3 regions of the Terribacillus sp. JSM ZJ617 genome follow, and region 1 is predicted to be linked to each of the others. Evidence: riboswitches for the same ligand, from Rfam matches in the RefSeq annotation. Region 1 holds a riboswitch; each other region holds the start of a gene.
The links. Region 1 has a riboswitch for S-adenosylmethionine ahead of ACH6C1_RS05025 (PLP-dependent aspartate aminotransferase family protein). Riboswitches for the same ligand answer to the same signal wherever they lie in the genome.
Positions count from the first base shown of each region.

Region 2: linked by a shared signal. The riboswitch ahead of ACH6C1_RS14990 (homoserine dehydrogenase) and the one ahead of ACH6C1_RS05025 (PLP-dependent aspartate aminotransferase family protein) in region 1 are both predicted to bind S-adenosylmethionine.
Region 3: linked by a shared signal. The riboswitch ahead of sfnG (dimethylsulfone monooxygenase SfnG) and the one ahead of ACH6C1_RS05025 (PLP-dependent aspartate aminotransferase family protein) in region 1 are both predicted to bind S-adenosylmethionine.

Region 1 covers NZ_JBISEQ010000001.1:1,033,339-1,038,393, reverse strand. The annotation lists gene ACH6C1_RS05030 (aliphatic sulfonate ABC transporter substrate-binding protein) at 1-226, opposite strand, end outside; gene ACH6C1_RS05025 (PLP-dependent aspartate aminotransferase family protein) at 219-2,009, opposite strand; SAM riboswitch class I at 2,083-2,191, opposite strand; gene metX (homoserine O-acetyltransferase MetX) at 2,193-3,260, opposite strand; SAM riboswitch class I at 3,336-3,447, opposite strand; gene ACH6C1_RS05015 (ammonium transporter) at 4,100-5,055, shown strand, end outside.
Region 2 covers NZ_JBISEQ010000004.1:281,816-286,870, reverse strand. The annotation lists gene thiS (sulfur carrier protein ThiS) at 1-178, shown strand, start outside; gene ACH6C1_RS15000 (thiazole synthase) at 182-946, shown strand; gene ACH6C1_RS14995 (ThiF family adenylyltransferase) at 946-1,956, shown strand; SAM riboswitch class I at 2,028-2,124, shown strand; gene ACH6C1_RS14990 (homoserine dehydrogenase) at 2,208-3,338, shown strand; gene ACH6C1_RS14985 (zinc ribbon domain-containing protein) at 3,505-4,329, shown strand; gene ACH6C1_RS14980 (zinc ribbon domain-containing protein) at 4,366-5,055, opposite strand, start outside.
Region 3 covers NZ_JBISEQ010000003.1:9,979-15,033, reverse strand. The annotation lists gene ACH6C1_RS11585 (zinc-dependent metalloprotease) at 1-293, opposite strand, end outside; gene dhaK (dihydroxyacetone kinase subunit DhaK) at 508-2,250, opposite strand; SAM riboswitch class I at 2,378-2,482, shown strand; gene sfnG (dimethylsulfone monooxygenase SfnG) at 2,582-3,664, shown strand; gene ACH6C1_RS11570 (DUF4317 domain-containing protein) at 3,950-5,055, shown strand, end outside.

The DNA.
Region 1 (5,055 bases):
TGAGTGTCCAAGTTACTTCGATGTCAGAATCCTTGAATGCTTCTTCTGCCCATCCTTTATTCTTTATCACCAGACTTGCTGGGGAGTAGTAGGCATAATCCAAGCGAATTTGTTTTAGTTCACCTGATGCACTGCTGGAGTTTCCGCAAGCTGCCAGAAAGACGATGACAACTAAACTAAGTAAAGCTAGTAAACTTCTTTTATCTATAAGGGGAATCTTATTCATCAATCGTTACTCCTTTATTATCCAGTTCACAGGCATACGTGCTGATCGAACCGCGCAAGCGTTGTGCTTCTTTGTATGTGCAGCGATTGTGAACGACTTCCAATCCTGCTTCTCTTGCAATAGCTGCGGCTTCCTGCGAAACGACACCTTCTTGGAGCCAGAAGATTTCCGGACGAACTTCCGCCGCTTCTTTAGCGAGTTCTACAGCTGCTTCAGGACTGCGGAAAATCTGAGCGATATCGATTTTCTCCGGTACACTTGTCAAATCAGGATAAGCTTTTTCTCCCAATACACTCGTTTCGGCAGGATTAACAGGGATGATTTTGTATCCGAGTCGCTGCATCTTCCGTGCCAAACGATTACTTGGACGCTGTTCCTTACTGCTCAAGCCCACTACTGCAATAGTTTTCTGACGTCCTGTCGCATCTGTCGCACTGCCGAGTGCTTCCCGGATGACGGCTTCATCATTGATGACGATTTTCCTTGACTCAGAACGGATTCCCGTCGCTTTTTCCAAGGCACGGTCTAAATCGTGGATTAGATCATCTACTGACTCGATTCCAACAGATAGACGTACCAATTCTTCTTTTACTCCTGTAGCAGCGAGTCCTTCCGCATCCAGCTGTAGATGTGTTGTTGACGCAGGATGAATAATCAATGATTTGGCATCCCCGACATTGGCAACGTGTGACCATAGCGCAACATTGTTGATCAAAGTAGCACCAGCTTTTCTGCCGCCTTTGATACCAAAGTTGACAATCGAACCAGTACCGTTCGGAAGCACTCTCTTACCTATTTCATACGATGGATGGCTGCTGAGCCCAGGGTAAGCAACCCAATCAATTGCCGGATGCTGTTCCAGGTAGGTCGCAAGCTTTTCTGCATTTTGGACATGGCGTTCAACGCGCAGGTGCAACGTTTCCAGCCCCTGAATAAGCTGCCATGCATTAAACGGGCTTAGCGCAGCACCTAAATCGCGGAGCAATTGCACACGCAATTTCGTGCTGAAAGCGAGTGTGCCAAAATCAAATGCATAGCGGATGCCGTTGTAGCTTGGATCAGGTTCTGTAAATGTCGGAAATTTCGGTGAATTCCAATCAAACCTGCCTCCATCTACAATCAACCCTCCTATAGAAGTACCATGACCGCCAATCCACTTTGTCGCACTATGGACAACAATATCAGCACCAAGCGTAATCGGTTTGCTCAAAATCGGTGTAGCAAATGTACTGTCGACGATTAAAGGAATACCAGCATCGTGAGCCACTGCCGCTACTGCTTCCACGTCTAGTACATGCAGACTCGGATTCCCGATGATTTCAGCAAAAACAGCCTTCGTTTTGTCTGTAATTGCTGCGCGGAAAGCTTCCGGATCAGTCGGATCGACGAATTTAACATTGATTCCGTAGCGTGGCAGTGTCGTCTGGAAAAGATTGTACGTTCCGCCATAGAGATTGGTCGCTGCTACGATTTCGTCTCCAGCGCCTGCCAAATTGAGAATGCTGTAGCTGATTGCTGCCATACCAGACGCGACACCGACTGCTGCAACGCCGTCTTCCAGCAATGCTATCCGTTTTTCCAATACGTCAACCGTCGGATTACCAATACGGGAATATATGTTACCAGGCTCATCCAAGGCGAATAGGCGCTCTGCATGATCTGTATCATGGAAAAGGTAAGAAGTTGTTTGATAAAGCGGCACCGCTCTTGAACCTGTTGTCGGATCTGGTGCTTGCCCGCCGTGTAATGCTAATGTCTCTGCTTTATAAACTTGATCTGTCATTTTGTCATTCCTCCAATTATATATAGATGAAAAAAGCAGCTTCTGGTAAGAAGCTGCTGCATAAGCATGGAACTTCTTATCTCTCAAACTCTTTGTTTGCTGGAAGTAGCACCTTCCAAGCATTGCTGCTTGCAGGTTGCCGGGCATCATCGGACCAGTCCCTCCGCCTCTCTTGATAAGCTATTATGAAATTTTTATAGGTTGCTGAAGCAACTGGCGGATATGATGTCCCCACTTCTCAAATTCAAGCAGAAAGCCATCATGTCCATAGATTGTTGTTACATCTACATGGCGCGCACCCGGAACTTCCGCCGCAAAGCGGCTAATCTCTTCCGGAGGGAACAGCAGATCCCTCGAGAAGCCGAACGACAGTACAATCGCTTTTATTCTTTGGGCAGCAGACTGCCAGCCACCTCTTCCCCTTCCGATATCATGGCTGTTCATAGCCTCCAGTAATGTCATGTAACAGTTGGCATCAAAGCGATTGACGAGCTTCTCTCCTTGGTAGTTCAAGTATGATTCCACCTCGTATGCTGCATCGTCCCTTTGGGATGCAGCGCGTCGGAAGCGCTCATTATATTGATGATCAGAACGGTAAGTAAGCATTCCTACCATCCGTGCAAGTCCAAGACCTGCTGCAGGTAATTTGTCTGCTGTGTAATTACCATTGTTCCAATTCGGATCAGATGTGATAGCTGTCTTGGCCAAGTGATTATAGGCAATCGCATAGTCACTCACAAAAGGAGTTGCTGCAAGGGGGATTAGTACATCCATAAAATCCGGGTACATGACGCCCCACTCCAGCACTTGCATCCCTCCTAATGATCCGCCGATCACAGCCCTCAAATGAGAGATTCCTAGCTTCCCCAACGCAATGCGCTGAACCGAAACCATGTCACGAATCGTGATAGCTGGAAATGCCGATGCGTACCTCTCTCCCGAATTTGGATCTATTGATAAGGCACTTGTTGTACCGTTGCATCCGCCAAGCACATTGAATGTTATTATCTGATACCGGTCGGTGTCGATAAAACCTCCGGGCTGCAGCAATCCGCTCCACCAGCCTGGATCTGCACTAGTGCCGGCCGCAAACTGATCTCCTGTCAGAGCATGGCAGACCAGCACCGTTTCTCCCGATTCAGGACCGCTTTTTTCATAAGCAACCTCTACCTTTGAAAGGATATGACCAGATTCAAGCTCAAAATCCCCGATGAGAAGTTTGCCGGTTTGGTATGACTGTTGTGACTCCATGTTCCGTACGCTTCCTCCCCTCAAATAAAAAAGCCACCCTGAGAGGACAGGGTGGCAATATGTACCGACTTGTCTCTCTCATCTCTAAAGTGCATACGCACTTTCAGGAATTAGCACCTTATAAGCATTGCTGCTTGCAGGTTGCCGGGCATCGTCGGGCCAGTCCCTCCGCCTCTCTTGATAAGAGCTTGCTATTTATTTGTTAACAGGATTGTAGCATGTGTTATTTTATGAGTCAACTATAAATTCTGAAATTTCCATTTACGCTATAAATATCCCTGGAAATTTGGACGCCCCGCATCAGCTAATGCCAATGCGGGGCTAAAATGTAACTTTTCTATTGTAAGTAGAGGATACCTAATACATCCTCCTGCCGCGGTACTTGTTCCACATGGTAGTTTACACTTAAACGATGCAATCCCTACCTCTATTGCATCCTCACGGCTCCTAGGCCGCTCCAGTCTGAATAAGTACTTCTGATTAAAACTATAGCAGAATGCCAATGATCTTCGATAAAGTTACTTAAACATCGAAGACGTTAACTATCTTATCATGCTTTACAATTATTGTCAAACTCCCGATGTAGCACTTCTCCGCAGCTGACTATCTATTCCCGCTAGCAACCTGCACAAACCACCCTAAATTTCCCATCTTTCTTAGATGCAGTCCTATTTTAAGTAACGCTTTATGACAAAAGTACTGAAAACACTTACACGTTTTGGTCAGAAATATTCACGTAAGATAACCTCACAAGTTTGTTACATTTTTTTGTCTGGCACTTATAATGAGAAAAGATTTAAATTTTCAAACAATACAGATACACACAGGGGGTAGAGAAAATGGATATGGCTAATACGGTATTCATGTTTGTCGCAACTGTCTTAGTATGGTTGATGACACCAGCACTCGCACTCTTCTACGGCGGGTTGGTAAGAAGCAAGAACGTGCTGAGCACAGCAATGCACAGTTTCACAACTATGGCAATCGTATCGATTATCTGGATTATCATCGGCTTTTCCCTGGCATTCTCACCAGGTAACGGAATTATTGGAGGATTAGACTTCTTCGGATTGAATAATGTTGGTTTCGAACCAGCTGAAGGACACACCATTCCATTCAACTTATTCATGATGTTCCAAATGACATTCGCGATTCTGACAACTGCAATTGTGTCTGGAGCTTATGCAGAACGTATTCGTTTCCCAGCATTCATTCTTTTTACAGTTCTATGGGTACTCTTCGTGTACTCCCCGCTTGCACACTGGGTATGGGGCGGCGGCTGGATCGCTGAAATGGGCGCACTCGATTTCGCAGGCGGAAACGTTGTCCACATTTCCTCCGGTCTTGCAGGCTTGGTTGTTGCCATCGTCATCGGCAAACGGAAAAATGCTGGTTCAACTGCACCGCATAACCTGATTTTCACCTTGATCGGCGGCGCTTTGCTCTGGTTTGGCTGGTTTGGCTTCAACGTCGGCAGTGAGCTTGCTTTCGATGATGTAGCCATGTATGCTTTCATCAATACAAATACTGCTGCTGCCGCTGGTGTACTAGGCTGGATGATCATTGAATGGGTCGTCAACAAAAAGCCGACACTGCTGGGAGCTGTATCCGGTGCAATTGCTGGTCTTGTAGCTATTACTCCGGCTGCTGGTTTCGTTTCCCCGATTGCCAGTATTCCGATAGGCTTCATCGGCGGCCTTGTCTGCTTCTGGGGTGTCGGCTGGCTGAAACAGAAGCTTGGTTATGATGACGCACTGGATGCTTTCGGCCTGCATGCAGTAGGCGGTACGTGGGG
Region 2 (5,055 bases), on a different contig from region 1:
GCAGGAATTATCCGCTGATATCAAGACTATAGCTCAGCTGTTAGCATCACTTTCCCTGGAGAAAAGGATTGTGATTGTCGAACTGAACAAAGAGATCATTAATAAAGCTTCGTATGCAGAGCAGCCGATTAGAAATGGCGATAAAGTCGAGCTGATTCATTTTGTAGGAGGAGGATGAAGAATGTTACAGATTGCAGAGAAGACTTTTGCTTCCCGCTTATTATTGGGAACAGGCAAATACCCGTCATTTGAGGTGCAGGAAAAGGCAGTCGATATTTCGAAGGCAGAGATACTGACATTTGCTGTGAGGCGGATGGATATCTTTGAGCCATCCCAGCCAAATTTCCTGGAACAGCTGGATCTGGAAAAGTACTCTTTACTTCCGAATACAGCAGGGGCAAAGACAGCAGAAGAGGCTGTTCGTATTGCCAAACTGGCTAAAGCTTCGGGGTTATGCGATATGGTGAAGGTGGAAGTGATTGGCTGTGACCGGACATTGCTTCCTGATCCAATAGAGACACTGCGGGCATCTGAAATGCTGTTGGAAGAGGGCTTCATTGTCCTGCCTTACACGTCGGATGATGTTGTCTTGGCCAAGCGGCTCGTGAATCTGGGAGTACATGCGATTATGCCAGGTGCATCGCCAATTGGTTCGGGAAAAGGTATCATCAATCCTTTCAACCTGCGTATGATCATTGAACAGAGCAGTGTACCGGTCATTGTTGATGCTGGTATTGGTTCGCCAAAAGATGCTGTGTATGCAATGGAGCTCGGGGCGGATGGTGTCTTGTTGAATACAGCTGTGTCCGGAGCTGCAGACCCTGTTCGAATGGCATATGCGATGAAGCTGGCTATTGAAGCAGGTCGTTTAGGTTTTGAAGCAGGAAGAATTCCCGAAAAAAATTACGCAGTAGCTAGCAGCCCGAATGAAGGTTTGTTTACCTGATGAAGGATCGTTATCGGAAACAGGAGCTGTTCATCGGCAAGGATGGGCAGGCACAGGTGGAAAACGGTAAAATTGTCTTAATTGGGATGGGGGCATTAGGCTCTGCTTCTGCAGAGATGCTTGTGCGTGCTGGTATTGGAGAACTGATGCTTATTGATCGGGATTATGTTGAATTCCATAATCTCCAGCGCCAGCAGCTGTATACAGAGCAAGATGCTGCTGCCTATTTGCCGAAAGCTTCTGCAGCAAAGGAGCGACTACAGGCAATCAATCAGCAAGTGACGCTGCATACCGTAATTGAAAATGTTGATTACCATAATATCGAGCACTTGATTGAAGGTGCTGATGTAATAGTGGATGCTACCGATAATTTCGAGACACGTTTAATCGTCAATGATGCAGCATTGAAGCACGGTATTCCGTACTTATATGGTGCATGTGTGGGCAGCTACGGGATAACCTACCCAGTACTTGCCAATAAAGATACTCCATGTCTTCACTGTCTCCTGGAACAGCTTCCGCAGCAAAGCGAAACATGTGATACGGCAGGAATCATCAGCCCGATTGTCCAATGGGTGGCGGCGATGCAAGTGACACAAGCATTACGAATCTTATGCGGTCAGGAAGTAAAGGCAGAACTATGTGCATTTGATATTTGGACAGGGGAATATACGAGAGTGGACGTGAAAAACCTTCGCAATTCAAGTTGTCCCAGCTGCGGCACACATGCAGGATTGCCTTTTTTGAATGGCTCCTCCCGGACGAGACTGGATGTCCTTTGCGGAAGGGAGGCTGTCCATATAAGGCCTAGCGTCAAAAAATCATTGAACCTGCGAGCTTTATCTGAAGAGTGGGTTTGTGCAGTCGACCAGATCACTGTTAATGAATACCTGCTGGCTTTTCAATACAATGGTCATAGAATTGTCCTATTTGCTGATGGCAGAGCAATCATTCATGGTGTGGCCGATATAAGCCGAGCACGTTCCCTTTATGACAGTCTTGTTGGGTAATGTTGTTAGAATTTTCAGTTGACTCTATATATTATTCATGCTAAACTCCTTCATAACAAATGAATACAAAACTCTTATCAAGAGCGGCGGAGGGACTGGCCCGATGATGCCCGGCAACCTGCAAGTGTAACTTTGACTTGTATAGGTGCTAATTCCTGTAGATGAGAGAAGACACAGCACGGTACATTCGTCTCCCTGTCCTCTCAGGGAGGCTTTTTTTATGCAGAAAATCATTCGAGGAGGCAAAGCAAATGACAGCAGTGAAGATTGGATTGATAGGATACGGCACAGTAGGAAGCGCTGTAGGGAGGACGATCCGCTCCCATCAGGAGAACCTGCAGGCGATTTTCGGGAAGGAGGTACATGTGGCAGGTGTCTTGGTGCGGGAAAAGCAGAAGTATGCGCAGCAAGTGACGGACGCATTGCTGACAGACGATGCAGCGGAGTTGTTCTCTATATCAGATCTTGATGTGATCATCGAAGCGAGTGTCGGAATTGAGCCTGCTTTCAGTTATTTAACGGAAGCAATCCAGCACGGCTGTCATATCATCACGGCGAATAAAGAATTGATTGCTTCCCGGGGCGCGGAGTTGAAGCAATTGGCAAAGGATAAAGGTGTTCGGCTGGAATATGAAGCAGCAGTCGCCGGCGGTGTACCGGTGATTGGGACGCTGAAGCAGCTTCTGCATATTAACCATGTCGTCAAAGTAGAGGCGATTTTAAATGGCACATCTAACTTCATTCTGACGGAAATGTACGATAAGGGCCTTCCATTTGGAGAGGCGCTGCGTCTTGCGCAGGAAGCTGGTTTTGCAGAAGCAGATCCCGCCAATGATGTTGATGGCTGGGATGCGTTTTATAAACTAATGGTGTTGAGTGATTTGTTATTTGAAGCCCAGCCGGATTGGGAGAAGGTCACGCGCAGGGGAATCCGTTCGGTTTCCTCACAAGATATCCGTGCAGCCGCAGAACAAGGGTGGAAAATTAAACATGTTGCCATGCTTGAAAATGCGGGTGGAGAAGTGACGGCATCTGTAGAACCAGTCATCCTAACAGCTGGACACCCGCTGTACAGTGTGGATGGAGTAGATAATGCTGTATGTGTGGAAGGTGATCTGGTTGGCAAGCTGAAGCTTCAAGGGCCAGGTGCCGGTGCCCTGCCGACGGCCAGTGCCATCGTCGAGGACTTGGCGAACCTCGTCCATCAGCGCAAAGAAATCAATGTTAAACGCGAAATCAAATTCACGGAGAAACGGGAGGCAGTTCCTTTTGTTCACTTGCCGTCTGGTGAGACAGTTCTTCTTCACGGAGAAAACGTCGTTGCATCTGATGGTCGCTATTATCGACTTGCCGCAAGAGCACAGGCTAAGGCAGAGGCTTAATGTAGGAAGTTGATAAGATGGACAAAAAAGAAGGTGTACATATGATGACTTATATATGCCTTTTTACATGCTTATTCTGATAAGTACTGCCTCTTTTGGCCTATTTTTTGTATAATGAGGAAGTACATAGAGAAATGTGCAATATTTTAGGTAAGGGGTAGATTTTATGGTAGCTTGTCCGTCATGTGGACACAACAATACAGAGGGGAGTAAGTTTTGCGAGAATTGCGGTGCGGCTTTGCAAGGGCAAACTGCAGCAGGTCACACACAGCAAGAGGCAGTTTTATCGGGTGAAAGTGCCAAGGCGAATGAGTACCTTGAGGTCACAAAACAGGCATCATTATCATTTTTCCATTATTTTGCTGATGTGATTAAACACCCATTTAGCTCAGGTAAGCGCTACGGTGTTAGCAATCTGACGAATAGCATCATCACGATGATTCTCTTCGCTGTGTTTTTAGGATTGACAGTTTATATCGGGATGAAGAATTTATTAAAGGAAATAAGCACTGTACCTCTTTTTGGAGACATGCTAAGTGCGGATGAACTAGACATTGAGTTATCATTTGTCGAGTTTGCTATCAAGCCGTTCATTTTCTTTGCGTTTTTTGTTTTCGTGGTGGCAGTTTTGGTATTTGCTGCGAGCAAACTCTCAAAGATTGAAACAAGCTTCAAATCTATAATAGTTAGGTACGGGAGCTATTTAATTCCTTTCCTAGGATTAGTAGCATTAGGTTTCCTGCTTGCACTAGTAAACATTAATCTTTTCTTGTGGTTTACTACTATTGGTTTCGTTGGTACCTTTTTCATTGTTCCAGTGCTTGTGTTGGTTAGCCTATATCGTGATAGCAGAAGTGGCTTGGATATTGTATACAGCTCTTTATTTGTGACTATCTGCACAATGATTGTTTTGTATATTGCTCAAAGAATGTATCTGGAAGAACTAATAGAACAAATGGAAGAACTCATGAATCAATTTTCAATCTTTTAATTAGGAAAAGAGACAGGAAATCCTGTCTCTTTTGTTTTACTCAATATTCGTCAGCTTCCAATCGTCTCCCGATTTCTCTGCTGTGTATGTCCAATCATAATCTTGTTGTTCGGACGTGCCGTCGCTGTATGAGATTGTAATTGTTTCTTTTGTTGTGATAGTTGCCGAATCACCGTCTTCTTCATAGCTGGTAATCTCGTAATCATCCAGGGATTCTGTGATGCTTTTGGATGTCAAATTATCAACAAGTGTCTGTTGGGATTCGTATAACGCTGATCCTTCTGCCATATATGGAGAAACGCTGCTGAAACTATCATCATTAATTGCGTCTATTAAGCCATGCAGGTAGTTGTCCATCAATGTGACTGCTGTGTCAGGAATATCTCCTTCAGCACTGCTGCCAGCCGTTTTTGTTTCATCGGATTTACTGGATCCATCCGCTTCATATACCGTAGGCTTCTTGTTCTCCACTATCTCGGTGTTATCACCGATGGAGCTGAAATAGGAATAATCGGCATCATATGCTTGCCATTTCTTTGCTTTTTCGTCATAAACCATGACGTAACTCAGTTCGTGGGACTGCTTCTCTAAATCAGCTGTCGATTCATCATAAATTTCTGCTTCATTGAATGTTTGGCTGACGTCCGCTGTTACCGCCCAGCCGGTGTCCAATTTGGTTACATTAAATGTATCCAGGTCGAATTCCGATGATAGGTAGGAACCCTC
Region 3 (5,055 bases), on a different contig from region 1:
TGGCTGCCTGTATCCGCTATACTAAATCCGCCTGTATTACTTTCTGTCCGGTGTTTTTCCACTTCTTTTCCTTTACTGTTAAACTCGACTACATCCGTTGATTGCTCAATAGACGGTGCAGACTCCAAGTCTTTGAAATCCCCTGCTTTAGGGAGCTTGTCTCCAATATGGTCAAAACCGACTGTTTCATGGTTATGCCCATGATCATGCACTGCGTCAGCTAACGATACAGAAGGGACTGATAATAAGGACGTGATAAGCAGAGCTCCAGCAAGAATCGATTTCTTTTTCATATGAATCCTCCTTAAATAGATTTAAAGTAGAATTCTATGATTTTCTGTCAGATTCCTGTCTATCTGGATTGGGAAAGAAAGGCCTAGTTTGTCGGGAAAAGATAGCTTTTGTCACCCTCCCTTTACAAGGTTTTTGACAAAGATATACTACATACTAACCAAAGCAATCCAAAACCTGAACTAATCTAGGAAACTCACTCTCTGCTGCATAGGATTATTTCAATGCAGCAGCTAATTTAGTAAAAATGACACCCAGTGCATGCGCGCCTGCATCCGGATAACCAAGACTGCGCTCTCCTACCGTTCCAGCACGTCCCATCCGTGCAACGATTTCCTTCGTATTCTCCGCACCAGTAACAGCAGCCTCTGCGCCTTTTTTGAAGGCTGTCTTTACATCTTCATTAGCTGCAGCACTCTGCTTCCAGCTATCCGCACATGGTGCGAGTGCATCAATCAATGTCTTATCCCCGACCTCAGCTCCGCGACCAAAGGAGCGTTCTCCAATATCCTGGATTGCCGTTACGACATGCTGCAGGATATCTGCGAATTCTGTTACAGTGAGCTCTTTCTTCTCACCAGCTGCTTTTCCGGCAGCACGGAACGCGCCACCCCATATTGGTCCTGAAGCACCACCGCAATGCTCCATGATCACCATGGAAGAGGCATCAAGGAAGCTGCCAATCGTAAGGTTGTCTTCATCAAGAATATGTTTCCATTCCCGTTTCAATTGACGGAAGCCTTTTGCCACACTATTACCGAAATCCCCATCTCCAGCGTGGGTATCAAGCTTGTTGAAGGCAGCTTCATTTTCAATGATAATTTCGCTCATTTTATCCACTAAGTAGATGATGTTTTCCAGTGTAATAGAGTCCTCTTTTACTTGTGCATACGCGCTGTCTGTTTCTACCTGATAAGAAACATCCGCATTGTCTGCTGCTTCCTTAAAACTGGAAAACGCTGGCTGCTCCACAGGTCCGTCAATCTTGAGAGCTGGTGTATCTGATTCACTGGAGAGCAGAGTGCGCAGCTCATCATCAAGTGACATAATCGTTACCGACACACCTGCCATATCGATACTAGTCATATAGTTGCCTACGAATATCCGATTTATTTTGATATTCCGTTCAGCAAGCTCACGATTGACAGATTGATTGAACAGATACAATTCTTGTAATGGTGTTCCGCCAAATCCGTTAATCAATAAAGCCGCATCTTCCTCTGGCTGTCCTTCCTTCAGCAGATCCTCGACCATCCGTTTGGCTAATTCGTTGGCTGATAGAACCTTTTCCCGTCGGATACCAGGTTCCCCATGGATACCGACGCCATACTCCATTTCATCCTCTGCAAGCTTGAAGGTCGGTTCACCACCTGGCAATGTGCAGGATGTCAAAGCAACACCGATACTGCGTGTCCGAGAGACAGCTTTTTCCGCTACCGCTTTTACCTGCTGTAAGTCACGCCCTTCAGCCGCAGCTGCTCCAGCGACTTTATGTACAAGTACGACTCCAGCAACACCACGTCTTCCAACTGTATACAGACTATCCTCCACTGCGATATCATCATCTACCTTCACATGATCCACTTCCAGCCCATCTTCCTTAGCGAGGTGGGCCGCGTTCTTGAAGTTCATAATATCCCCGCTGTAATTCTTGATGATAAGAAGCGTACCTTTCTCTCCTGCCGTCTCCTTGATAGCTTGATAAACTTGTATTTGGGAAGGCGAAGCAAACATATCGCCACATACCGCTGCATCCAGCATGCCTTCCCCGACAAAGCCTGCATGGGCAGGCTCATGCCCGCTTCCTCCCCCACTGATTAAGGTAACCTTATTTGTCTGTAATTGTTTTCGTTTGATCACTTTATACTTCTTCAATAATTCGAGTTCCGGGTGAGCCAATACCAGCCCGTGACACATCTCCAGGACAACATCCTCTGGTCGGTTAATGATTTTTTTCATTGGTTATCCTCCTCTAATACAAAGCGAAAGTGTCTTTCTACCTCCAGCTTAACAGAACAATCCAGCAATTGCACAAACTAGGTTGACAAGTCTGAATACTTTGTTTACAATCACTAAAAAAATAGTTTTCTTATCAAGAGAGGCGGAGGGACTGACCCAGTGAAGCCTCGGCAACCGACTGTTACCAGCACGGTGCCAATTTCAGAAGGATATTACATCCTGAAGATGAGAAGCGTGAACGGATGGTAGTTACATACCCGCAGCCCTTCTCTTTTATGGAGAAGGGCTGTTTTCGTACACTCTTGATAAGTGAGCTGCTGGAGGGTAAAGGATGACGAAAGTGAAATTTGCATATTGGGTACCGAATGTGAGCGGCGGGCTAGTCATATCCAAGCTGCCGCAGAAAACGGACTGGAGTTTTGCAGCGAACAAACGCTACGCGCAAATCGCTGAGCAGAACGGCTTTGAATATGCCCTTCTGCAAACACGTTTTATCGCAAGCTACGGCGCTGATAAACAGCTCGAAGCAATAACCCTCGCCTCTGCCCTAGCAAGCGTCACCGAAAAATTGAACCTAATCTCGGCAGTCCATCCAGGTCTTTGGCATCCAGGCGTCTACGCCAAAATGCTCGCTACACTGGACCATATTAGCGGAGGTCGCGCCGCTGTCAATGTTGTCAGCGGCTGGTTCAAACAGGAATTCATCAGCTACGGCGAGCATTGGCTCGATCATGATGAACGATACCGGCGTTCCGAAGAGTTCATCCGTGTGCTCCGGGCATTGTGGGAGGAAGAACAAGCTACCTATCGAGGAGACTTTTACAGGCTATCAGACGCCCCTTTGAAACCAAAACCAGAAAAGCAGATTCCGATATTCCAAGGCGGCAATTCCGATGTGGCTCGTGACATGGCTGCTCGTGTTTCCGATTATTATTTCATGAACGGCAATACACTCGAAGGCTTCCAGCAGCAAATCCAAGACGTGAAAGCCCGTGCAGCCAATCAAGGCCGTGATGTAAAGTTCGCTGTAAACGGCTTCGCCATCGTCCGTGACACAGAAGAAGAAGCTGTATCCCTGCTTCGTGATATTGTGAGCCATGCCGATACGGAAGCAGTCGAAGGCTTTCGTGAGTCCGTCAAGGACGCTGGTCAAGCAACCCAAAGCAAGCAAGGCATGTGGGCAGACTCTTCCTATGAGGATCTTGTTCAATATAATGACGGTTTCAAAACCGGTCTGATAGGTACGGCAGAACAGGTAGCTGACCAGATCATTCGTCTTAAACAAATTGGTGTTGACCTCGTCTTAACTGGCCATTTCCATTACGAAGAAGATCTGGAGCGCTTCGGCCGTGAAGTCATTCCACTTGTACGTGAGAAAGAAGCAGCACTGGAAGATGTGACACAGCCCATTTGATATGGGCTGTTTTAACTTAATAAGCTTCCATGATAGCAGATTATTTATACTATTTTTTTAGCTCTCTATTTCTTTCACAAAAATAAAACTAGATTTTCCTCGTTTGTTTAGAAGCAAATCATCTCTTAGTATTTGGCTTCATTTGAAACTCCTTATACTCATTACTTGAACTTCTAATCTTATTTATTTCAAAAACCTACATTAAAAGTCCCGTTTCGCAATCTATCTCTATGTTAAAATAAGTGAACATGCTTTTCACTCTATCAATAAGGAACGGGAAACGATATGAATAAAAAGGACATCGCAACGATTCGCAGGCAATTTAAAAAAGGCAATGATAAACTTAAAATCTCTGATATTTTCAACGTATATATCATGAAAGAATCCAGTGACATCTATCATCACGAAAGTATGCCGTTTGGCATGCTGGATGAAGATCAACAGGAGTTGTTCTTGGGCAATTTCAAAAAAGTACTAGCAGGTCAGCCTGATGAGAAACTATTTGAACTGAAATTCAAACGGGATGTGGAGGACAGCAGCCAATTCATCCTGCACCGCGGCTTACTAACAAATGATGTAGAAGAATGGACGAACGACATGCTGAAGCTTGTTGCTAAGATGCTGGAAGACAGACAGTATGAGCATGATGTGGTCATCTCATTCATCAAGGCAGAATACCTGAAAGCCCAGAAACGCCAGGGTGATGATCAAGAGGAAAGCGCCAATGATACAATGTACTCCCACTCCTTCCTGCTATGCAGTATCAACAAGACACAGGAACCGAAAAAAGAATTGGAATTTGATTATGTGGAAAGGGAATTCAAGTACAATGTCACAGTAAATCCTGTTATCAATCTGCAAGCACCGCTATCAGGATTCTTATTCCCATGCTTCAACGACAGCGCCGCTGATGTGAATCATGTGCTCTACTCTACAGCAAAAGCATTCGAGCCAGACACGGCATTTATCGAGGATGTTTTAAATGCTGAAGAAATCATGACTGCAAGAGATGATAAAAGTGTCTTTGAAGAGATAGTCAAAGATATAACTGGCGATCAGCTTAATACCTCTGCCCTTGCTAGTGTATATGAGGAAATCAATCGTGTAGTAGAAGAAAATGAAGAAGATGAAGCACCGAAGCTTGATAAACAGGATATCCAGCGCGTCCTGACTATGAGCGGCGTAGAAGACGTGACCCCGGAAAAAGTAGAAACTGCTTATCAAAAGGTTATTGACGATGAGAAATATGAAATGAAGGCAACCAGTGTATTGCCGAAGTACAATTCCAAATCCATTAAAATCAAAACGAAGGTTGCCAATATCGCAATAAGCCCAGAAGATCTGCGTTATGTACGGCAAGTTGTTTTCAATAACAAACGCTGTATTATGAT